Regions from separate parts of the Xanthobacter nonsaccharivorans genome, predicted to be linked through region 3. Evidence: riboswitches for the same ligand, from Rfam matches in the RefSeq annotation. Region 3 holds a riboswitch; each other region holds the start of a gene.

Region 1 (7,479 bases), 480 kb from region 3:
CGCTCCAGCGCCGGAACCAGAAGGTGGTGGAGGAGACCCCCGCCCCCCTTCTCTCCGACGACGTGCGCACGCGCCTGCATGCGGCGGCCGTTCAGCTGGGCGAGAGCGTGAAATACGAGAGCGCCGGAACGGTGGAGTTCATCTACGACCCGGCGCGGCAGGAGTTCTACTTCCTCGAAGTGAACACCCGCCTGCAGGTGGAGCATCCGGTGACCGAGGCGGTGTTCGGCATCGACCTCGTGGAATGGATGATCCGGCAGGCCGCGGGCGAGGATCCCATCGCCGCCGCCGGCCCGCTCGCGCCCAAAGGCGCGGCCATGGAGGTGCGCGTCTATGCGGAGATCCCCCACGCCAATTTCCAGCCGAGCGCGGGCCTGCTGACCGAGGTGAAGTTCCCCGAATGGGCGCGCATCGACGGCTGGATCGAGACCGGCACCGAGGTGACGCCTTTTTACGATCCCATGCTCGCCAAGGTGATCGTGAAGGCGGACGACCGGCCCGGCGCCATCGCCGCGCTCAACAAGGCGCTCGCGGAAACCTCCATCTGCGGCATCGAGACCAACCTCGCGTATCTGCGCGCCATCGCTGCCTCGGATCTTCTCGCGTCGGCCAAGGTGGCGACCACGGCGCTGAAGGACTTCGCCTTCCGGCCCGAGAGCGTGGAGGTGATCATCCCCGGCGCCCAGTCGAGCCTTCAGGAACTGCCGGGACGGCTGAACCTGTGGCACGTGGGCGTGCCGCCGTCCGGCCCCATGGACGCTCATTCCTTCCGCCGTGCCAACGCGCTGGTGGGCAATGCCGAGACCGCCTGCGCGCTGGAAATAACCGTCAACGGCCCGACGCTGCGCTTCCATGACGATGCGGTGGTGGCGCTGTCCGGCGCCCACATGCCGGCGAAGCTCGACGGCGTGCCGGTGGTGCACGATGCCGCCTTTCCCGTGAAAGCGGGGCAGGTGCTCGCCATCGGCGCCATCGAGGGGCCGGGGCAACGGGCCTATCTGGCGGTGTCAGGGGCCTTCCAGGCACCTGTCGTGCTCGGCTCCCGAGCCACCTTCGCCCTCGGCCTGTTCGGCGGCCATGCCACGGGCACGCTGAAGGCGGGCGATGCCCTCCACCTCGCCCCGAAGGCCGCGCGCCGGGCCCTCCCGGCCACGGTGAGGATCGCCCCCGTGCCGCTGACGCGGGACTGGACCATCGGCGTCGTCTACGGCCCCCACGGCGCGCCGGACTTCTTCCAGGACATCGATATCGAGGACCTCTTCTCGGCGACCTACGAAGTCCACTTCAACAGCGCCCGCACCGGCGTGCGGCTGGTCGGCCCGACGCCCCGCTGGGCGCGGACCGACGGCGGGGAGGCGGGGCTCCACCCCTCCAACCTCCATGACAACGCCTATGCCATCGGCGCCATCGACTTCACCGGCGACATGCCCATCATCCTCGGCCCGGACGGCCCCTCCCTCGGCGGCTTCGTCTGCCCGGCGGTGATCGCCCGGGACGAGCAGTGGAAGATGGGCCAGCTGAAGCCCGGCGATCAGGTGCGCTTCACCCCTCTCCCCCGACCGGAGGACGAGGTCGCCGGCCCGACTGTCATCGGCGCGCCGGAGGAGACCGGCTCCCCCATCCTGGCCCGCCACGACGACGGTCCGGTGCGGGTGGTGTACCGGCGTCAAGGTGACGACAATCTGCTCGTCGAATTCGGCGAAATGCACCTCGATGTCGCGCTCCGGCTTCGCGCGCACCTGATGTCGGAGGCGGTGAAGGCGGCGAAGATTCCGGGCCTCATCGACCTCACCCCCGGCATCCGCTCGCTCCAGATCCACTATGACGGCACGCAGATGCCCCGCCGCAAGCTGCTCGACGCACTTGCAGAAATCGAGAAGGGCTTGCCCCGTGCCGAGGACGTGGTGGTGCCCAGCCGCATCGTCCACCTGCCCCTCTCCTGGAACGACCCGCAGGCGGAACTCGCCATGCGCAAGTACCAGGAGCTGGTGCGCCCGAACGCGCCGTGGTGCCCGTCCAACATCGAGTTCATCCGCCGCATCAATGGGTTGGAGGACGAGCAGGCGGTCAGGGACATCATCTTCGGGGCGAGCTACCAGGTGCTGGGCCTGGGGGACGTCTACCTGGGCGCCCCGGTCGCCACCCCCCTCGATCCCCGCCACCGGCTCGTCACCACCAAGTACAATCCGGCCCGCACCTGGACGCCGGAGAATGCCGTGGGCATCGGCGGCGCCTACATGTGCATCTACGGCATGGAGGGACCGGGCGGCTACCAGCTGTTCGGCCGCACCATCCAGATGTGGAACACTTGGCGGAGCACCCCCGCTTTCACCCCCGGAACCCCGTGGCTGCTGCGTTTCTTCGATGAGATCCGCTTCTTCGAGGTGTCCCACCAGGAGCTGATGGAGGCACGCGCCGCCTTCCCCCACGGGGCCTATCCCGTGCGCATCGAGGACAGCTGCTTCTCCTATGCGGACTATGCGGCGAACCTTGCTGCCAAGGCCGCGGAGATCGCCATCGGCAAGGCCCGCCAGCAGGCCGCCTTCGAGGCCGAGCGCACCCGCTGGAAGGCGGAGGGGCTGGACAGCTTCGTGGTGGACGACGGCGCCGGCGCCTTCAGCGAAGGGGACGTGCCGGACGGCTGCATCGGCGTTGCCGCCAACGTGCCCGGCAATGTCTGGAAAGTACTGGTGGAGGAAGAGACGGTGGTCTCCGCGGGTGACACCATCGCCATCATCGAGAGCATGAAGATGGAGATCTCCATCATCGCCCATACCGGGGGACGGGTCCGTGAGATCCGCGCCATTCCCGGCCGCACCGTGCGGTCCGGCGACGTGGTCGCCGTGCTCGAAGCCCTGTGACGGAGAAGAGCCCATGACGTCCGATCGACCGCTCAGCGGCCATCGTTCCGCGCAGCCCCCGCGCGGGGAAGTCGTGCCCATCGCCGTGGTCGGGGCGCACCTCTCCGGCATGCCGCTCAACCCCGAGCTGACGGAAGCTGGCGGCGTGCTCGTGAAGCGCTGCCGGACGGCGCCGGACTATCGCCTGTTCGTGCTGCCCGACACCACCCCCCAGAAGCCGGGCGTGGTGCGCCAGCCGGGCTTCGCCGGCCCGGGGCTGGAGGTGGAGGTGTGGGCGCTGCCCCCCGCCGCCTTCGGCCACTTCGTCGCCCGCATCCCCGCGCCCCTGGGCATCGGCAAGCTGAAGCTGGACGACGGCAGCGAGGTGCCGGGCTTCCTGTGCGAGGCCCATGCGGTGGCGCAGGCGCAGGAGATCACCGCGCTCGGCGGCTGGCGGGCCTATGTGGCGGGCCAGCGGGGCTAGAGCCATCCGGTCAGATGGAAGCGCCAGGCGCTTCCATCTGACCGGTGAAGCACCCCTAATGCATTGAGCAAACTATCAATTCCGTGACATCTGCCGCGCCGAGGCCTCCCCATCCCTTCGCGCCATTTGACAACCGTCCCCGCCGCTGCCTTTAGTGGCGGCGTCGAAGGTCCCGTGTTCGGCACGGGCGTAAAAGGGAATGCGGTACGGAGGCTTGCCCTCCAATGCCGCGGCTGCCCCCGCAACTGTCGGCGGTGAGTCCCTGCCAGACGCCACTGGAGCAATCCGGGAAGGCGGCAGGGACGCGGAACCGCGAGCCAGGAGACCTGCCTTCGACAAGGTCCGCGCCGGGCGGGGTGCTCCGGTTCTGCGTCCCTTGAAAGCCCGCGCCTGCGGGCGGCATGCGCACCCATGGGACCGATCGGGTGGAGCGCGGCGAGCATCCGGACATCTCTACGACCGAGGGGACGGCATCGGCCTCCTCCGACGGCGGCTGCGCGCCCGCCCCCTGCGCGACGCCCGGCATCACCCTCTTCGTCTGCACCACCTGCCGGACACCGGATGCGCCGGCCGATGCCCCGCGCGCCGGCGCGGCCCTCGTCGAGGCGACTCGCGCTGCGGCCACCGGAGACATGGCGGTGAAGGGCGTCGCATGCCTCGCGAATTGCAAGCGTGCGCTCTCCGCCGCCCTGGTCCGTCGCGACGGCTGGACCTATCTGTTCGGCGACCTTGGCACCGAGGCCGCCCCGGACCTGATCGAAGGCGCGCGCCTGCTCGCCGGCTCCGCCGACGGCCTCATGCCCTGGCGCGGCCGGCCCGAGGCGCTCAAGCGCGGCATGGTCGCGCGCATTCCCCCCTTCACCTTTGAGGAGCCCTGATGACCTCGCTCGCCCGCGTGCCCTGCACCATCGTCACCGGCTTCCTCGGCGCGGGGAAGACGACCCTCATCCGTCACATGCTGGAGAATGCCGGCGGCAGGCGCCTGGCGGTGATCGTCAACGAATTCGGCGACGTGGGGATCGACGGCGAGATCCTGAAGGGCTGCGGCATCGAGAGCTGCACCGAGGACACCATCGTCGAGCTCGCCAACGGCTGCCTGTGCTGCACGGTGGCGGACGATTTCGTGCCGGCGCTGGACCAGATTCTCGCCCGCTCGCCGCGGGTGGACCACATCCTCATCGAGACCTCGGGCCTCGCTCTGCCCAAGCCGCTGGTGCAGGCCTTCCAGTGGCCGGCCATCAAGGGCCGGGTGACGGTGGACGGGGTGGTGGCGGTGGTGGACGGCCCGGCGCTGGCGGAAGGGCGCGTGGCGCCCGACCTCGCGGCGCTGGACGCGCAGCGGGCGGACGATGCCAGCCTCGACCATGACGACCCGGTAGAGGAGGTGTTCAAGGACCAGATTGCCTGCGCCGACCTTGTGATCCTCTCCAAGAGCGACCTTCTCGACGCCGCGGGCTTCGCCATCGCCGAGAAGGCGGTGGCCGGCGCCCTGCCCCGCGCGGTCAAGCTGGTGCGGGCCACCGGCGGCAAGGTGGACCCCGCCGTGCTGCTCGGCCTCGGCGTTGGAGCAGAAGACCAGATCGACGGCCGCCGCACCCACCACGACGACGAGGAAGACCACGACCACGACGAGTTCGAGAGCATCGTCCTTGAGCTCCCCGAGATCAGCGATCCCGCGGCGCTCGCCCGGCGCGTGGTGGCGGCGGCCGAGACTCCGGACGTGCTGCGCGTGAAGGGCTTCGCTTCGGTCAGCGGCAAGCCCATGCGCCTCCTCGTGCAGGGCGTGGGCCCGCGCGTGTCGCACCATTTCGACCGGCCGTGGGGGACGGGGGAGGAGCGGCGCGGCGCCCTGGTGGTGATCGGCCTCAAGGGCTTCGACCGGGCGGCGGTGGAACACGCCATCCTCGGGTGAGACGCTAGGGCCGTTTCGCATTTCGGCGAAATGGATCTAATGATTTGATCTGGCGTGTTTTCCCCATGCGGACCTGAACCAGACCTGCCATGCACATCCTCGCCACCACATCGACGACGCTGGAGGATCTGGCCGAGCCGGTCGATCTCGCCCAGCCGCCCGGCGACATGGTGGCGCTCTCCTTCACCGACAGCGACCTCATCGCCCTTTCCGCCGCGTGGCGCACTGGGCGCGAGGACCTGCCCAGCCTGCGCCTCGCCCGGCTGAAGGACCTCCGGCATCCCATGTCGGTGGACCTGTGGGTGGAGAAGGTCGCGTCGCGGGCGAAGGTGGTGCTGGTGCGCCAGCTGGGCGGTCTCGACTGGTGGCGCTACGGCGCCGAGCAGCTTGCGGCCATGGCCCGGGCACGCGGCATCGTCCTCGCCTTGCTGCCGGGCGAGGACCAGGATGACCCGCGCCTCGCCGCCCTCTCGACCCTGTCGGAAGCGGAGCTCGCGGAATGGCTCGCCTGCTTCCGGGCCGGCGGGCCGGACAACATGGCCGCGGTGCTGCAGCGGATGGCGCAGGCGGCGGGGCACCGGCCCAGGACACCCGTTCCGCCGCCGCGGCCGGTGCCGGATGTGGCCTTCTACCGTCCGGGCATCGGGCTGGTGGAAACCGATGCGGCCTGCGCGGCCGCGCGCGCCGACGGCCGGCCCGTCACCCTCATCCTCTTCTATCGTTCCCAGTGGCTGGCGGCCGACACGGCGGCGGTGGACGCCCTTTGCGCGGCGCTGGACGCGCGCGGCATCACCCCGCTGGCGCTGTTCGTCCCCAGCCTGAAGGCTGGCGAAGCGCGCGCCGCCGTGCGCGCGGTGGTCAACGCCGTGTCTCCCGCCGCCGTCGTCACCACCACCGCCTTCGCAGCAGGAGAGGCGGCGGAGCTGTTCCCGGCCGGCGGCCCCCCCGTGCTGCAGGCGGCGCCAGCCACCACGGCCCGCGCCGCCTGGCAGGAGAGCCCGCGCGGCCTCTCCGCGGCTGATCTCGCCATGCATGTGGTGCTGCCGGAGCTGGACGGGCGGGTGCTCGCTGGCGCGTTGTCCTTCAAGGATTTTGCACCGACCGACGCCGATCTCGCCTTCGCCCCCGCGGTCAACCGCGCCGAGCCGGACCAGGTGGCCCACGTGGCGGACCGCGTCGCCGGCCTCGTGCGCCTTGCCGGGACGCCACGGGCGGAACGGCGCCTTGCGATCCTGCTGCCGGACTATCCCGGCGCCGAGGGCCGCTCCGGCTATGCCGTGGGCCTCGACGTGCCGGAGAGCGCCCGCCGTCTGCTGCACACCCTCGCAGCGGAAGGCTATGCGGCCGGCGTCGCCCCGGCCGACGCGCAGGCGCTCCTGGCCGCCATCGCCCCCCGCCCGACCCTGCCGCTCTCCGACTATCGCCGGCTGTTCGAGCGCCTCCCCGAGGCCGCGCGGGCCGCCATCACCGCCGCCTGGGGCGCGCCGGAGAAGGACGCGGACGTGGCGGACGGCACCTTTCACGTCCGCCTTGCCACCTTCGGCAACCTCACCCTCGCCTTCGCGCCGGATCGCGGCGCCGCCCTGGACCGGCGGGCGGATTATCACGACGCCACCCTGCCGCCGCGCCATGGGCTGCTCGCCTTCGGACTGTGGCTGCGGGAGGAACTCGACGCCCACGCCCTCGTCCATCTCGGCGCCCACGGCACGCTGGAATGGCTGCCGGGCAAGGCGGTGGCGCTCACCTCCACCTGCTTTCCCCGCGTGGTGACGGGGGCACTGCCGGTGATCTATCCCTTCATCGTCTCCAATCCCGGCGAGGCGGCACAGGCGAAGCGGCGGCTTGCCGCCGTCACCATCGGCCACCTGCCGCCGCCGCTGGCCGCGGCCGGCCTTTCCGAGGCCGAGCAGAAGCTGGAGCGGCTGGTGGACGAATATGCGCAGGCCGACGGCCTCGACCGGCGCCGCCGCGAGCGCCTTGCCGCCCTCATCGTCGAGACGGCGGCCGAGACCGGGCTCGCCGCCACCGCCGGCGTCACCTCCGGCACCGATCCCGACGAAGCCCTGCGCCGGATCGACGCCTGGCTGTGCGACCTGAAGGACCTCGCGGTGAAGGACGGCCTCCACGTCTTCGGCCACGCCCCGGAGACGCTGGCCGACCCCGCCTGCCGCGCCTGCGCCGGGGCGGAGACCCGCGCGCTGCTGACCGCCCTTGATGGCCGCTTCGTGCCGGCGGGTCCGGCC
Region 2 (7,479 bases), 2.2 Mb from region 3:
CCGCTCTATCCCACCCTCACCTTCGACGGCACGGCGGAGCAGGTGCGCACGGCCGGCAGCAACGGGAGCCCGGGCACCACCCGCGGCCTCAACGTGCTGGGCCTGTCCGCCGGCTACATGGTGGATTTCTGGGGCCAGTACCGCAACGGCCTCTATGCCGCGCAGGAGAGCGCGGCGGCGGCGCGCTTCAACCGCGACGTGGTGGCCCTTTCCACCCAGGTGGCGGTGGCCAACACCTATTTCCAGATCCTCGCCTCCCGCGACCAGCTGAACATCGCCCGGCAGAATCTCGAGGCGGCGACCCGCATCCTCGACCTGGTGAAGCGGCAGTTCGCGGGCGGCACCGTCTCGCAGCTGGACGTGTCGCAGCAGGAGGCGCTGGTGGCGCAGGTGCGCGCCTCCATCCCGCCCATCGAGATCACCTTGCGCCAGAACGTGGCCGCCCTCGCGGTGCTGGTGGCGCAGACGCCGGAGACGCTCAGCGCCCCGCGCGGCGGCCTCGCGCAGATCGCGGTGCCGCGGGTGACGCCGGGCCTGCCCTCCGATCTGCTGCTGCGGCGGCCGGACGTGGCGCTGGCGCAGGCGCAGCTCCAGTCCTCCGGCTTCAGCGTGGCGGCGGCGCAGGCGGCCATGCTGCCGCAGATCCAGCTCACCGCCACCGGCGGGGTGCAGAGCGCCGCCCTCAAGGCCCTGTTCCAGCCGGGGGCGTGGTACTACACGCTGGTGGCCGGCCTGACCCAGCCGATCTTCGACGGCTATTTGCTGGAGAGCCAGCTGGTCCAGGCCAAGGGCCTGCAATTGCAGTACCTTCAGTCCTATCGCAAGGCCATCCTCTCCGCCTTCGCGGACGTGGAGAAGGCTCTGGTGGCCCTCGACCAGACCAACCGCCAGGTGAAGCTCCAGGGCGACGTGGTTTCGAGTTCCCGCACCGCCTTCCAGGTGGCGGAATCCCAGCTGGCGGGCGGCACCACCACGCTGGTGGCGGTGCTGCAGGCCCAGCAGACCTTCTTCACCGCCGAGGTGGGCCTCGTGCAGGTGCGGCTCCAGCGGGTGCAGGCGGCGACCAGCCTGTTCCAGGCGCTGGGCGGCGGCTGGGGGTCCTGAGCCGATGCGGCAGCGGCTCCCCGGATCGGCCGGGCGGCGCCTTTTTCCGCGGGCCTTAATGACGGAAAGTATATGTTAAACGAACGTATATCGCGTCATATCCGTAAATTAATTGATCCACTCGATATTGTCGGTTAATCGGTCCCACAAATTCGTGGAGACCGTTCATGCGTCGTGTTCCCGCCCGTTGGGCAATCCTTGTCGCCGCGCTGGCTGTTCCCTTTCTCGCCGGCGCGGACATCGCCCGGGCCGACCAGAAGCCCCTGCGCATCGGCGTGCTGAACGACCAGTCCGGCATCTATGCGGACATGGCGGGGCCGGGCTCGGTGATCGCGGCGCAGATGGCGGTGGAGGATTTCGGCGGCAGCGTGCTGGGCCGGCCCATCGAGATCATCGCCGGGGACCACCAGAACAAGCCGGACGTGGGCGCCGCCATCGTCAGCCGCTGGATCGACCAGGACGGGGTGGACGTGATCGCCGATATCCCCACCTCCTCCGTGCTGCTGGCGGTGCAGGAGATCGGCCGGGCGAAGAACAAGCTGGTGCTCGCCTCCACCGGCGGCTCGTCCGACTTCACCGGCAAGGCCTGCGCCCCCACCGGCATCCACTGGACCTACGACACCTATGCGCTGGCCGCCGGCACGGGCGCCTCGCTGGCCAAGGACGGGCCGTGGTTCTTCATCACCGCCGACTATGCCTTCGGCACGGCGCTGGAGCGCGACACGGCCAAGGCGGTGGAAAAGGGCGGCGGCAAGGTGGTGGGCGCCGTGCGCCACCCCCAGGGCGCCTCGGACTTCTCCTCCTTCCTGCTGCAGGCGCAGGGCACGGGCGCCAGGCTCATCGCCTTCGCCAATTCCGGCGCGGACCAGGTGAACGCCATCAAGCAGGCGAACGAGTTCGGCATTCCCCAGTCGGGCATCAAGCTCGCGGGGCTGTACCTGCACATCACCGACATCCACGCCATCGGCCTCCAGACGGCCCAGGGCCTCATCCTCACCCAGGGCTTCTACTGGGACCTCAATGACGAGACCCGCGCCTGGTCGAAGCGGTTCTACGAGCGCCACAAGGCCATGCCCACCATGGGGCAGGCCGGCACCTATTCCGCCATCCTGCACTATCTGAAGGCGGTGAAGGCCGCCGGCACCACCGACACGCAGGCCGTGGTGGGGCAGATGAAGGCGACGCCGGTGGACGATTTCTTCGCCCACGGCGGGCGCATCCGCGAGGACGGCCGCATGGTCCACGACCTGTACCTGCTGCAGGTGAAGGCGCCTGCCGAGCAGAAGTATCCGTGGGACTATCTGAAGCTCATCCGCGTCATTCCGGGCGACGAGGCCTTCCGCCCGCTGAACGAAGGCGGTTGCCCGCTGGTGAGCCAGCAGGCCGCCAAATAGTCTTCGCCCCCATCCGCGGCCTGCCGACCCGGCGGGCCGCGCCGGCATTGTGCTCCCGTCCACACAAGGCCTTGCCCGAGGTCGCGGCGTTCACGCCTGGACCTTGGAGCGTTTGTCGAATCGTGCCCCGGACGGAGCCGATAGCCGATGCCCTGGAGGCCGGATCCGCTCGCTTAGAGACGCCGGAGGGCGGACCACCTGTGCGGAACGCGCTCTGGCGCGCGGGGGGAGGGGGGCTCCGCGCCGGGCCCCATCGGCTCACGGTGGTAGAGGCGCGGTGGCCGTATGCACGGCGGTCTTCATGTTCCGCCCGGTTCGCCTTATCCCCTGCGCGCAGCTTGACAGGCGGGCGCGTTCAGCGCCCTTTTGCAGGTGCGTAAGGTGCTCCGGGTGCATCGCATCCGGACTGAAACGGGAACGGGGAAGGGCGTCGCCACGCCTGAAGCCCCGACCGCCCCCGCGACTGTGAGCGGCGAGCGGCCTTCCATTGTGTCACTGGCAACGGCTTTCGCCGATGCCGGGAAGACGGAGGGTTTGCTGCGACCCGCGAGTCAGGAGACCGGCCTTGCGCATCGGTCTGGCTTGGCGCCGTCGGGTGAGACGGCGAAGGAGAAACACGATGCATATCGAACCCGGTCTTGTGGACGGCGGGAAGATCTGGCTCAGCTACGTCACCGCGGCAGGCGTGGGCGGCTATGGCCTGAAGCTCGCCTATGAGGCGGCCCGCGAGCGCGGCCTCGTCTCGCTCGCGTCGCGCAGCGCGGCGGCCACCGCCCTCGTCTTTTCCTTCTTTGAGGTGCTGCCCCACTATCCGGTGGGTGTCTCGGAAGTGCACCTCATCCTCGGCTCCACCCTGTTCCTCATCTTCGGCATGGCGCCGGCGGCCATCGGCCTCGCGTTCGGCCTGCTCATCCAGGGCCTGTTCTTCGCCCCGTTCGACCTGCCGCAATACGGCATGAACATCACCACGCTGCTGGTGCCGCTGTTCGGCCTCGGCATGGTCGCCCGTCGCACCATCGCGCCCAACACGCCCTATGTGGAGCTGAAGTACGGCCAGGCGCTGGCCCTCTCCACCACCTACCAGGCCGGCATCGTCGCCTGGGTGGCGTTCTGGGCCGTCTACGGCCAGGGCTTCACCGTGGACAACATCGCCTCCGTCGCCTCCTTCAGCGGGGCCTACCTGCTGGTGATCCTGGTGGAGCCGCTGGTGGACCTTGCCGTGCTCGCCGCCGCCAAGGCGCTCCACGCCCTCAAGGGCAACATGCTCATCGAGAAGCGCCTCTACGAGGCGGTCTGAAGCCGGGCGGCGCGTGCCGCCCGAACCGGACGCAAGCTCGACGCCGGCGGCACCCCCGCCGGCGTTTTTCGTTGGGGCTGGCGCGGCGCTACCGCACCTCGGGCAGGGGGCCGTCTCCCGCGTCCGGCTCCCGCGGATCGAGGCCGCCCACGCGGTGCGCCCAGGAGAGCCCCACCAGCAGGCCCTTGGCGCGCGGCAGCACCTGGAGGGCGGTCGTCACGGCCACCGCCTCGCTGGCGGCGATCTCCAGAACGAGCGGCACGCTGCCGAGCAGCTCCAGCACGCCGCCGAGCACGGCCGCCGCGACGAAGGCGAGGGGCACGGCCACGGCGGGCACCGCATCGCAAATGCGCGGATGGGCAAGGGCCGCGCCGCAGGGTGGGCATAGGTCGTGCACCACCATCCAGCTGTGGAACAGGGAGGCTTCTCCGCAGGCGGGGCAGCGCCCCGACCAGCCGCGCCTGGCCGCCTGCTTTACCGGGCGGGGCGAGGCGGAGCCGGTGTGGGCATCAACGGGGCGCGCCGGCAGGGGACGAGGGGGGAAGCAGGCTTCGCCGGTGGGCGCGGCATCCTCCGCGTCGGACAGGGCGCCGTCGTCCGCCCAGGGCGAGGCGCGGTGGGCGTGCGCGTCGAAAGGGGATGAGGCCAGGGGCGAGCCCGATGACGAGCGTCGCCAGCGGAGGGACGGCGGCGGCCGGGACCGTCCATCGGTCGGACGAAAGCGGGCGAGCATGAGGGCAGGGATGACCGGGCGGGCAGGAGAGGAATTCCTCCCTACATGGGCACCGCGGCGCTGGCCTTGATCTGCCCCAACACCGGCAAGGCCCGCTTGGGGCCAAGTGTTACGGAGCGAGCCGAGACGCGCGCGGCGATGTCGCTGCTGTCCGCTGCGGGGGCAGATGTCGACGGGGCAGGCAGCTGCTTAAATCTAGAGCAAGTCGAAACCGCTCTGGCGGCCCCCATGGGCCGCGACGATTTTCTTCATCGCCTCAATGAGATGATGCTGCTCCTCGGGGCTGAGCATCTCCACCGTGGCGGCATGGGCCTTGCGGGCGGAGGCTTCCATCTCCACCAGCATCCGGCGCCCGTCCTCGGTGAGGGAGCAGCTCTGCGAGCGGCGGTCCGTGGCCGAGGTGCCGCGCTTCACAAGCCCCCGCGCCACAAGGCGTTTGAGAGCGCCGGTGGTGGTGGTGCGGTCGAGCGCGACGATGCGCGAGAGGGTGGTCTGGTCCGCCTCCTCCCGCCCCGCCAGGGCGCTCAGCAGGCTGTATTGCACCGGGGTCACACCGAAGGGCGCGCACAGCTCAGAAAATAGGCTGACGTGGATCTGGTGGACCCGCCGCGCGAGGAAGCCCGGCCGGTCGAACAGCGGCCACGCCTCGGAGGCGTCCGATGGTGCGGTGTCCCCGGAAGCCTTTGTGTTGCTGCTCTTTTTCATCCTGCCCCCGTGTCCGCGCGGCGTTCCCGGCCAACCGTGGATTTGATCCATGTCAATTCTGGCATGTCCCGTGCATTGAGGGAATACGAAGCATGCTTCGCAATTTCCCGGCGCGCCGTCAGGCCGCGCGTGCATGGATGGAGACCCCTGATGGCTGAACCTGCGGGCTACGATATCGTCCTGAAAGGCGGGCACGTCATCTGCCCGGCGTCCGGCATCGACGGCGCTTATGACGTCGCTGTGCGCGACGGGCGCATCGCGGCGGTGGCACAGACGATCCTGCCCTCCAGCGCGGTGGAAGTGATCGACGTGTCGGGCAAGCTCGTGCTGCCGGGCCTGATCGATACCCACGGCCATGTCTATCAATATGTCACCGGCCGTTTCGGCCTGAATCCCGACATGGTGGGTGTTCAGTCCGGCGTCACCACCGTGATCGACCAGGGCGGCCCCTCCTGCATGACCTTGCCCGGCTTCCGCAAGTTCATCGCGGAACCTGCCCATACCCGCGTTTATGCTTTCCTCTCCGCCTATCTCGTGGGCGGCCTGGAAGGCCATTACTATCCGAACCTCTACAGCCCCGATTGCGTGGACATCGATGCCACCGTGCGCTCGGCGGTGGCGAACCGCGACATGGTGCGCGGCATCAAGGGCCATGCGGAGATCGGCGGCTTCGCCCGCTGGGGCATCCGCGTGATGGAGATGGCGGCGGAGATCGCCCGCCAGGCGGAGATCCCGCTCTATGTGCATTTCGGCGCCCTCTGGGGCCTGCCGGAGAGCGGCGCCAACGGCGAGGATGCGGACACCATCCTGGAGCGCGTCATCCCGCTGCTGAAGGCGGGCGACATCCTCGCCCATCCCTTCACCCGTCATCCCGGCGGCTTCGTGAACCGCGAGGGGCAGGTGCACCACGTGATCCAGGCGGCGCTCGACCGCGGCCTGAAGGTGGACGTGGGACACGGCAGCCACTTCTCCTACCGGCTCGCGAAGAAGGCCATCGCCGCCGGCGTCGTGCCGCACACGCTGGGGGCCGACATGCACGGCTACAACACCCACGTGCCCGCGCCCGCCGGCACCCCGGCCGAGCACCATGACGACGAGAACCACCCCTTCAAGGGGCAGGCGCGCTTCAGCCTCACCCAGGCCATGAGCTCCATGATGGCGCTTGGCCTGTCGCTCGAGCAGGTGGTGCCCATGGTCACCTCCAACCCCGCGCAGATGCTCGGCTTCTCCGACCGGATCGGGGCGCTGAAGGTGGGCTATGCGGCGGATGTCTCGGTGCTGGACGACAATCGCGGCCGCTTCCTCCTGCGCGACAACGAGGACACCAAGGTGATCGCCGAGCGCCTGCTCACGCCCGCCTTCTGCCTGCGGGCGGGCAAGCGCTTCGACGCCACCGCGCCCATCCTGCCCCTGCCGCAGGCGGTGGCGGCGTGAGCGCGCCGGCCTCGAAGCCGGCGCCGCAGGAGGTCTGGGAGAGCCTCTCCCAGGCCGAGCGGGACGCCGCCTACAACAACAATGCCGCGGTGCCCACCAGCGCGGCATGGGTGGCGGAGCGCGACGGCGCTGCCGCCGCCTTCCGGTCGTCGGCGAAGGCGCTCCTTGATCTTCCTTATGGCCCCGGCGCGCGGCAGAAGCTCGATCTTTATCCCGGCACGCGCGGCGCTCCCTGCCTCGTCTTCATCCACGGCGGATACTGGCAGCGCAACTCGCGCGAGGTGTTCGCCCATTATGCCGAAGGGCTGCTGGCCCACGGCTGGTCCGTCGTGATGCCGAGCTACACCCTCGCGCCCGAGGCACGGCTGGGCGACATCGTTAAGGAGATGGAGGCAGCGCTCGATCTTGTCGCCGGCCTCGGCGCCGAGCACGGCTTCGGACCCATGGTCGTCTCCGGCTGGTCCGCCGGCGCGCAGCTGGCGGTGCTGGCCCTCGATCATCCGGCGGTGGCGGCTGGGCTCGCCGTCTCCGGCGTCTATGAGCTGGCGCCGATCCGCGACACCTATCTCAACGGGGCGCTCGACCTCTCCCCGGAGGAGATCGCCGCCTTCTCGCCCTTGCGCCATGCGCCTTCGCCCAAGCCGCTGGTCATCGCCTATGGAACGGCGGAAGTGCCGGCGCTGGTGCACGATTCCCGGGCCCTCGCGGCGCAGCGCGTGGCCGCCCATGCGCCGGGCGCGCTGCTGCCCATCCTCGGCGCGCACCATTTCTCCATCCTCGACGAGCTGCGCCGGCCCGACGGCCAATTGGTG
Region 3 (7,479 bases):
CCTCCTCCGGGCCGGCGGGGTGCACGCCGAGGCAGGGAGCGAGGCCTTCCGGGATCGGCACGGTCGCCGCATGCAGGCGGCGGTGGGCAAGGAGCTTCGGCAGCACATGGGTGTGCGGCCCCTCCGGGCTCGCCCCGTCCGGCGGCGGGATGGGCGAGAACACCTCGATCCGTCCCAGCGCCGAGACGAACACCCGGTGCGGGCCGTGCGCCACCAGCGCCGGCATGAGGCCCGGCACCTCGAACGGCCGCCGGCCCTCGCCCGCCCGCAGCAGCGCGACCAGCTCCGGCGCGTCCGTGCGGATGCAGGCCTCGGTGGTGGACAGGCCGATGCCGAGGTCGAAAAGGATCGCCTCCCGGTCCGCCGCGCGCAGGGCGTCCCGGTCCGGCCCGATCTCGGCCAGCACGCCGCGCCCGGCCAGCGCCGCGGCCGCGAGCGGCAGGCAGAGGGCGCGGGCGAACACCCGTCGCCCGGGATGGCGCGAAGGGGTCTCATAGTCCACCAGCCGGGCCTCGGCATGCCGGCGCACAAGGAGGCCCCCGCGCGGGGTGACGAGGGAAAGGGCATCGCCCGTCTCCCCCATGTCCACCGGCTCGTCCGGATCGCGCATGAACTCGGCGATGGCGCCGAAGATGCCCAGGCTGAAGCCGCAGCCGGGATCGCGCGCGTGGGCCCTCATCTGGTCGAAAGGGTCAGCGGCCATGGGGCCCCTCATCGCTCCGTCGCGCCCACGGCAGCACGATCATCTCCCCTCCATGCTCCAGCCGCACCGCGTCGACACCGAACGCGTTGGCCACATGGCTGCCTCCCTCACCGCCTCCCAGCACCTCCCGCGGCGGACCGACGGCGAGCAGGCGGCCCTCCTTCATCAAGGCGAGGCGGTCGCAGAAGCGCGCGGCGAGGGTCAGGTCGTGCATCACCGCCACCACCACGGCGCCGCGGCGGGCGGTGTCGCGCAGGAGCGCCATCACCTCCAGCTGGTGGAGGGGATCGAGCGCCGCGCAGGGCTCGTCGGCGAGGAGCACGGGCGCCTCCACCGCCAGCGCACGGGCGAGCAGCACGCGGGCGCGCTCGCCGCCGGACAGGGTCCCGGCCGGCCGTCGCGCGAGATGGCTCACCGATGCGGCCGCCATGGCCCGGCGCGCAGCGGCGTCCACCGCCGCCGCGCCGTGGGGGAGGCGGCCCAGGGCCACCACATCCTCCACCGGCAGCGGCCAGTGGATGCGCCCCTCCTGCGGCAGATAGGCGACGATGCGCCCCAGCGCGCGGCGGCCGATCTCGTCGGCCGTGCGCCCGTCATAGGCGACCCGTCCACGGGCCGGCATATCGAGCGCCGCCAGCACGCGCAGGAGGCTCGTCTTGCCGGCGCCGTTCGGGCCGATGAGGCCGAGGAACGCGCCCGGCCGCGCCTCCAGGCTGAGGTCGCGCACCAGCACCGCCGGGCCCCGCGCCACGGTGACGGCTTCGGCGGAGAGGATCATGTCTCGCTCCCCTTCAGCCGGGCGAGGAGGAACAGGAAGAAGGGCGCACCGATGAGGGCCGTCACCACCCCCAGCTTCAGCTCCGGCCGGGTGGGCACGAGCCGCACGGCAATGTCGGCGGACAGGGTCAGCGCCGCCCCTGCGAGGCCGCTCGCCAGCAGCAGCCGGCCGGGCCGGTGGCCCACCAGCGGACGCATCAGGTGCGGCACCACGAGGCCCACGAAGCCGATGGCCCCGGCCACCGCGACGCTCGCCCCCACGGCCGCCGCCGTGCCGCCGACCACGAGCAGGCGCACCCGGCGCAGCGGGAAGCCGAGGCTCGCCGCCGTCTCCTCGCCGAGGGTGAGCGCATCGAGCGCCGGGCCGGTCATGAGCACCAGCAGCCAGCCCGCCGCCATGAAGGGCAGCGCCAGCCCCACATCCAGGAGGCTGCGGTCGGAGAGCGAGCCCATGAGCCAGAACACCAGCTCCAGCGCCGCATAGGGGCTCGGCGCGAGGTTGAGGGCCAGCGCCGTGAGCGCCCCCGCGAGGCTGGAGAGGGCGACGCCGGCGAGGATGAGCGCCACCGTGCCCGCCCCGCGCGCCGCCAGCACCAGGAGCACGGCGGTGGCCGCCGCCGCGCCCGCGAGCCCGCCCAGGGGCAGGGCCAAGGCGAAGGAGGCGGAGAAGCCGAAGTAGAAGGCGACCACCGCCCCGAGCGCCGCCGCCCCCGAGACGCCGACGATGCCGGGATCGGCCAGCGGGTTGCGCATGAGCCCCTGCAGCGCAGCGCCGGTGAGGCCGAGGCTGAAGCCCACCGCCGCGCCGAGGATGGCCCGCGGCAGGCGCAGCTCCGTGAGCACCAGCGCGGGAAGGCTCTGCCGCCCGGCGAGGAGATCGCCAAAGGCCGCGCCGAGATCGAGCGGCGCGTAGCCGATGGCGATGGATGCGAAGAAGAGAATGGCCACCGCGAGGCCGAGGCCGGCCGGCAGCAGCAGGCGCGCGCGGGTCGTCATCGCCTGCCCTCCGCGACGACGGGCCGGACCGCCGCCACGGCTGCGCGGGGGGATGCGGCGGACAGGCGGAGGCGGGCGGCGGCAAGGCGATCCGCCGCTTCCGCCAGCTCCGGGCCGGCGCAGGTCCACAGCCGGATGGGCAGTGACACCGTGCGCCCCTCGGCGGCGAAGGGGGCGAGCGCGGGATGGCGCAGCAGCGCATCGGCGAGGGAGGGCGGCGCATCCTCGGCCGCATTGACCACGAGCAGATCCGGCGCGGCGCGCACGATCTCCTCCAGCGCCAGCTGGCCCATCCGGTCGATGGAAAGGATGGCGGCGAGATTGGCGAGGCCGGCCTTTTCCATCACCTCGTCGGCGATGGAGCCGCGGCCGGCGGTGAAGCCGTTGGGGCGCAGCACCACGGCGGTGGGCGGCACCCCCGCGGGCGGCGGCAGGCGGGCGAACGCCTCCTCCATCCGCCGCACCATGGCCTCGCCCCGCTCCGGCACGCCGAGGCGCGCGGCCACCGTGCGGATCTGGGCATAGGCCTCCGCGAGGGACTGCGGCACGGACAGCTCCAGCACCTCGAAGCCGAGGCGCCGCAGCGTGGCAGTGGTGGCGCGGGTGGTGAAGGCGCCGACGATGACGAGGTCCGGAGCGAGGGGCGCGATCTCCTCCGCGAGGCCCCGGTTCACCGGCACGCCCCGGGCGAGATCGGCCACGTTGGAGGCGCGCGCATCGCGAGCGAGGAAGGTGATGGACGCCACCTGCCCCCGGTCGGCCAGGCGCAGCACCAGCTCGTCCGCGCACAGGTTGAGGGAGACGACCCGCTGCGGCGCGGCACCGGCGCGCCCCTCCCCTCCCCGTGCGCCGGCGGCGAGCGCGAGGAGCGGGAAGAGCAGGAGCAGAGCCGCTGACCGTCTCATGCCGGCCTCACCAGGTCAGCCTCACCCCGCCGAAGGCACCGAAGCCGGGGGCGAGGAAGCCGTTAGGATTCTCGTAGGTCTGGTCGAACAGATTGTCGATCCGCCCGAACAGGGTGGTGTTGGCATTCAGTCTGTAGTTGGCGGCGAGGTTCACCACCGTGTAGCCGGGCTGGTCCACATAGTTCGAGGTCAGGCGCACGATATCCCACCAGGAGGAGGCGTAGACGAGGCTCGCCGACAGGTCGAGCGCGTCCGTCGGCCGCCAGCCCAGCGTCACGCTCACCTTGTTGTTGGGCCGCCGCAGCGGATTGCAGGAGGTCGCGTCGATGGGCGCGCATGCGGCGCCGAACGGCTGGCCGACGGGCATGTAGCCGACCACGTGGGTGTAGGTGTAGTCGAGCCGCACGTCGATCCGGTCGGTGACGGCCACGGCGACGAACGCCTCGATGCCCTGCGACACGGCGCTGGAAATGTTGACGTTCTGGTACGTCGCCGGGTCGTAGCTGATGAGGTTGGTGATGTCGTTGTGGAACCAGGTGGCGCCGAACAGCACCTTGTCGCCGAAGGCCTTCTGCTCGAAGCCGGCATCCCAGCCCGTGCTCTCCTCCGGCTTCAGGGCGGCGTTGCCGTAATAGGGGGCGTAGAGCTGGTACAGGGTCGGCGCCTTGAAGCCGGTGCCGTAGCTGGCCTTCAGCTTGGTGCCCGTCTCGTCGAACAGGAGCGCCGGGGCGAGACGGAAGGTGGTGTGGTCGCCGAAGCTGTCGTCGCTGTCATAGCGCACGTTGGCGGCGAAGAAGAGCCGGTTCCAGAGATTGCCCTGGTATTCCGCATAGGCGCCGGTGTCCCCGGTCGCGGCATCCATCTGCGTGTAGGCGGTGGAGGAGGTCATGCTCTCGTTGCGCCGCTCCACGCCCGCGAGCAGGTTCTGCCCCGGCGCCATCACGAAATTGGAGCGCAAATAATAGATCTGCCGGTCGCCCTCGTAGGTGCCGTTGACCGAAGGGTTCGGCCCCGTGGTGGGGTTGGAGGTGGAGAGGTCGCTGATGCCGAAGGTGGTGACGAGGCGGTCGTCGAACGCCTTCCACACGCCCTCGCCCTTGGTGAAGAACATGCTGGCGTAGCTGGTGGAGCGCTGCGCCGCGGGCACGCCCTCGTAAGTGGGCGGGGGGTAGGTGTCCGGCGTGTAGGCGAGGCTGGTGTCGATGTAGCGGGCGACGAAATTGACGGCGAAATTGTCCGTGGCCTCCCAGTCGAGGCGGGTGGAATAGGTCCAGTTGTCGTAGGCGTTCGGGCTGGTGGGCCAGCCAAGCGGCACGATGTTCTGCGGCGTCACCGGGATGTCGGTGGAGGAGAAGTGGGTGACGTTGAAGGAATAGGCCAGCTTCTCCGTGGAGCCCGAGAGGCCCGCATACTGGTTGAAGGTGCCCAGCGCGCCACCCTCCACATAGCCCGTGACCTTCGGCGGCCCCTCCCCCTTCTTGGTGGTGACGGAGATGACGCCGCCGATGGCGTCCGAGCCGTAGAGGCCCGATTGCGGGCCGCGCAGCACCTCCACCCGCTCCAGGTCCGAGGCCAGGAGCTGGCCGAAGTCGAACGCGCCGTTGGGGGTGGAGGGGTTGCCCGCGTCGATGCCGTCGATGAGCACCTTCACGTGGTTGGAATTGGTGCCGCGGATGAACACCGAGGTCTGGCCGCCGGGCCCGCCGGTCTGCACCACGTTGAGGCCGGGGAGCGCTTGCAGCACGTCCGGCAGGGTGCGCTGCTGGGCGCGGGCAATGTCATCGGCGGTGACGACGCTGACGGAGCTCGCGACCTCCCGCTCGGGCGTCGGCAGGCCGGTGGCGCTCACCACCACCTCGGGGAGCTCGACGGCGTTCTGGTCGGCGGCGGACTGGGCGCGGACGGCAGCCGGCGCGGCGAGCAGGGCAAGGACCGGGAGGGCAAGACGGGCCGCGTCGCGGACGCGGAAGGAACAGGCGGGGGGCATGGCAGCCTCGGCGGGACGAAGTGGTCCGTCACCGCGAACGAGGCTTCCCCCCGGTCCCACGGGACCGGACGACAAACCACCATCAGGACACCCCGCCCGACGTGCTCGCGCGTGACCACGGCTGACGGCAGGTCTCCTGGCTCACGGGTCGTCGTCCGTTCCGCCGCCTTCCCAGGCCGTGGGGCCCAGTGGCAGATGGCGGGGGACTCGCCGCTTACAGTTGCGGGGGCAGCCGCGGCTTGGCCGAGCGAATCGGCGCACCGCGTTCCCTTTTGATCCCTTGCGGGAACCGTCGCGGCCACGCTAGTCGCGAACCGGGCGTGGCGTCAATGGGAGGCGCGGTGTCCAGCGGCCGGGAGACCTGGCACGCGGATCACGCTCAGGGCCGCCCCCGGCCCACGCGGTCCGGCATCAGCACCAGAAGGGTCCCCGCCAGCACCAGCGCGATGCCGCCGGCGGCGGACAAGGTCCAGTGGAAGGCCTCGAACCAGGTGGAGATGGCGAGGGCCACCAGCGGGAACAGCACGGTTCCGTAGCCGGCCCGGCTCGCGCCGATGCGGCGGATCAGCATGAGGTAGATGGCGAAGCCGGAGAGGGTCTGCGCCAGCACCAGGAAGGCGAGCGAGCCGAGATAGCGCGCGTTCCATTCCACGATGAAGGGCGAGCCGCGCACCAGCGCGATGGCCGCCAGCACCACGAGGCCATAGAAGAAGCCCCAGGCAGTGAGCGAGGTGAGCGGATAGCCGCGCCGCGCGGCGATGCCGGAGAACAGGCTGCCGAGGGAGAAGCACAGGGTTCCGGCGAGGGCGAGCCCCAGGCCGGCGCCCACCCCGTCCACGCCATTGCCCTCGGCGATGGCGGGCCCGAACACGAGGCCGAGCCCCGCGACGCCCGCCGCCCCGCCGATGAACACGCGCCGACGCACTGGCCGGCCGAGCACGGCGGCGGAGAGGAAGGGGATGATCACCGCCGAAAGGGCGAACACCACCGACAACAGGCCCGAGGGCAGATGGTAGCCCGCATAATAGAAGCTCACGAAGTTCAGGGAGAACAGCGTGACGCCCATGGCGGCAAACAGCACATGGTCACGCACGCCGAAGGCGAGGCGCCCGCGGGTGGCCACCACCAGGGCGAACATGGCGCCGGTGGCCATGAGGAAGCGCCAGACGCCGGACACCTCCGGGGCGACCACGCCGAGCTGCAGCTTCAGCGGCAGCCAGCCGGTACCGAAGATGAGGATGGTCGCCACATAGAGCAAAGCGTCGGTGGCGCCGAACGGGGCATCGGCAGAGGACCGGACGACAGGCATGAAGGGGGTTCCAGTCTCGGCCCACCAGCTGGAGCGCGATCCGGGCAAATTGAAACCATTGGCCCGGTGAATCGCCCGCCAACTCGCAGATAGAGACCGCGTTCTCTAAGGAAAGTCGCCGGAGCCGTATATATCGTGCATCGGCATGGCCGGCATGCGCCAGCCGCATGCCGGAAGCGGCGTGGCCGTTTCCAGGGCCCGCCGGGGCTTCTCCCGCAAGGAAAAGGACAGCGGCGCGCGCCCCTGCCGCGCCCCGGGCGAGGGCGGCGCCGGGCGCCCATTTGCGCGATGAGGGACCGCGCCGAGGGGTCAGGCCACCTTCAGCACCGACATCATGCCCGCGGCCATATGGTAGAGGTGATGGCAGTGAAGGTACCACTCCCCCTTCTGCCCGGCGTCGAAGGCGATGGTGACGGGCACCTGCGGCGGCACCAGCACCGTGTCCCGCACCGGGCCGGGGAAGCGCTTCCCGCCGATGCCCACCACCTGGAAATGGTGGCCGTGCAGGTGCATGGGGTGGCTCATGGCGGTGGGGTTCATGAAGGTCATCTCCACCCGCTCGCCCGAGCTCGCCGCGAACGGCGCCACCCCCTCCGCATAGGTCGCGCCGTTGATGGTCCAGCGATAGCCGGACTCTTCGCCCAGCATCACCGGAAACACCCGGTCGGCCGGCTTCTCGTCCAGCGGCCGGGAGGCGGCGAGCCGTCCCTCGAAGCCGAGGTCGATGAGGCCCTGCGGCGTGTCCGCCGTCTCGGCGACGCGTGGGATGGCTGCCCCGGCCGTCGCCAGCACCACGCCGGTG

What was found. A riboswitch is a leader RNA that binds a small molecule or an ion and turns the genes downstream of it on or off. The one in region 3 is predicted to bind cobalamin.
Region 1: linked by a shared signal. The riboswitch ahead of V5F59_RS06765 (DUF1636 family protein) and the one ahead of V5F59_RS04550 (TonB-dependent receptor plug domain-containing protein) in region 3 are both predicted to bind cobalamin.
Region 2: linked by a shared signal. The riboswitch ahead of V5F59_RS14540 (energy-coupling factor ABC transporter permease) and the one ahead of V5F59_RS04550 (TonB-dependent receptor plug domain-containing protein) in region 3 are both predicted to bind cobalamin.

What each region holds. Positions count from the first base shown of each region.
Region 1 covers NZ_CM195526.1:1,470,571-1,478,049, reverse strand. The annotation lists gene uca (urea carboxylase) at 1-2,861, shown strand, start outside; partial or broken gene V5F59_RS06770 (allophanate hydrolase-related protein) at 2,905-3,324, shown strand; cobalamin riboswitch at 3,475-3,672, shown strand; gene V5F59_RS06765 (DUF1636 family protein) at 3,726-4,202, shown strand; gene cobW (cobalamin biosynthesis protein CobW) at 4,202-5,236, shown strand; gene cobN (cobaltochelatase subunit CobN) at 5,326-7,479, shown strand, end outside.
Region 2 covers NZ_CM195526.1:3,157,155-3,164,633, reverse strand. The annotation lists gene V5F59_RS14550 (efflux transporter outer membrane subunit) at 1-1,104, shown strand, start outside; gene V5F59_RS14545 (ABC transporter substrate-binding protein) at 1,272-2,498, shown strand; cobalamin riboswitch at 2,861-3,080, shown strand; gene V5F59_RS14540 (energy-coupling factor ABC transporter permease) at 3,118-3,795, shown strand; gene V5F59_RS14535 (DUF983 domain-containing protein) at 3,884-4,198, opposite strand; gene V5F59_RS14530 (MarR family winged helix-turn-helix transcriptional regulator) at 4,724-5,233, opposite strand; gene V5F59_RS14525 (amidohydrolase/deacetylase family metallohydrolase) at 5,384-6,667, shown strand; gene V5F59_RS14520 (alpha/beta hydrolase) at 6,664-7,479, shown strand, end outside.
Region 3 covers NZ_CM195526.1:991,808-999,286, reverse strand. The annotation lists gene V5F59_RS04570 (DUF6925 family protein) at 1-703, opposite strand, end outside; gene V5F59_RS04565 (ABC transporter ATP-binding protein) at 693-1,481, opposite strand; gene V5F59_RS04560 (FecCD family ABC transporter permease) at 1,478-2,476, opposite strand; gene V5F59_RS04555 (ABC transporter substrate-binding protein) at 2,473-3,381, opposite strand; gene V5F59_RS04550 (TonB-dependent receptor plug domain-containing protein) at 3,389-5,368, opposite strand; cobalamin riboswitch at 5,478-5,677, opposite strand; gene V5F59_RS04545 (DMT family transporter) at 5,748-6,677, opposite strand; gene V5F59_RS04540 (multicopper oxidase family protein) at 6,987-7,479, opposite strand, start outside.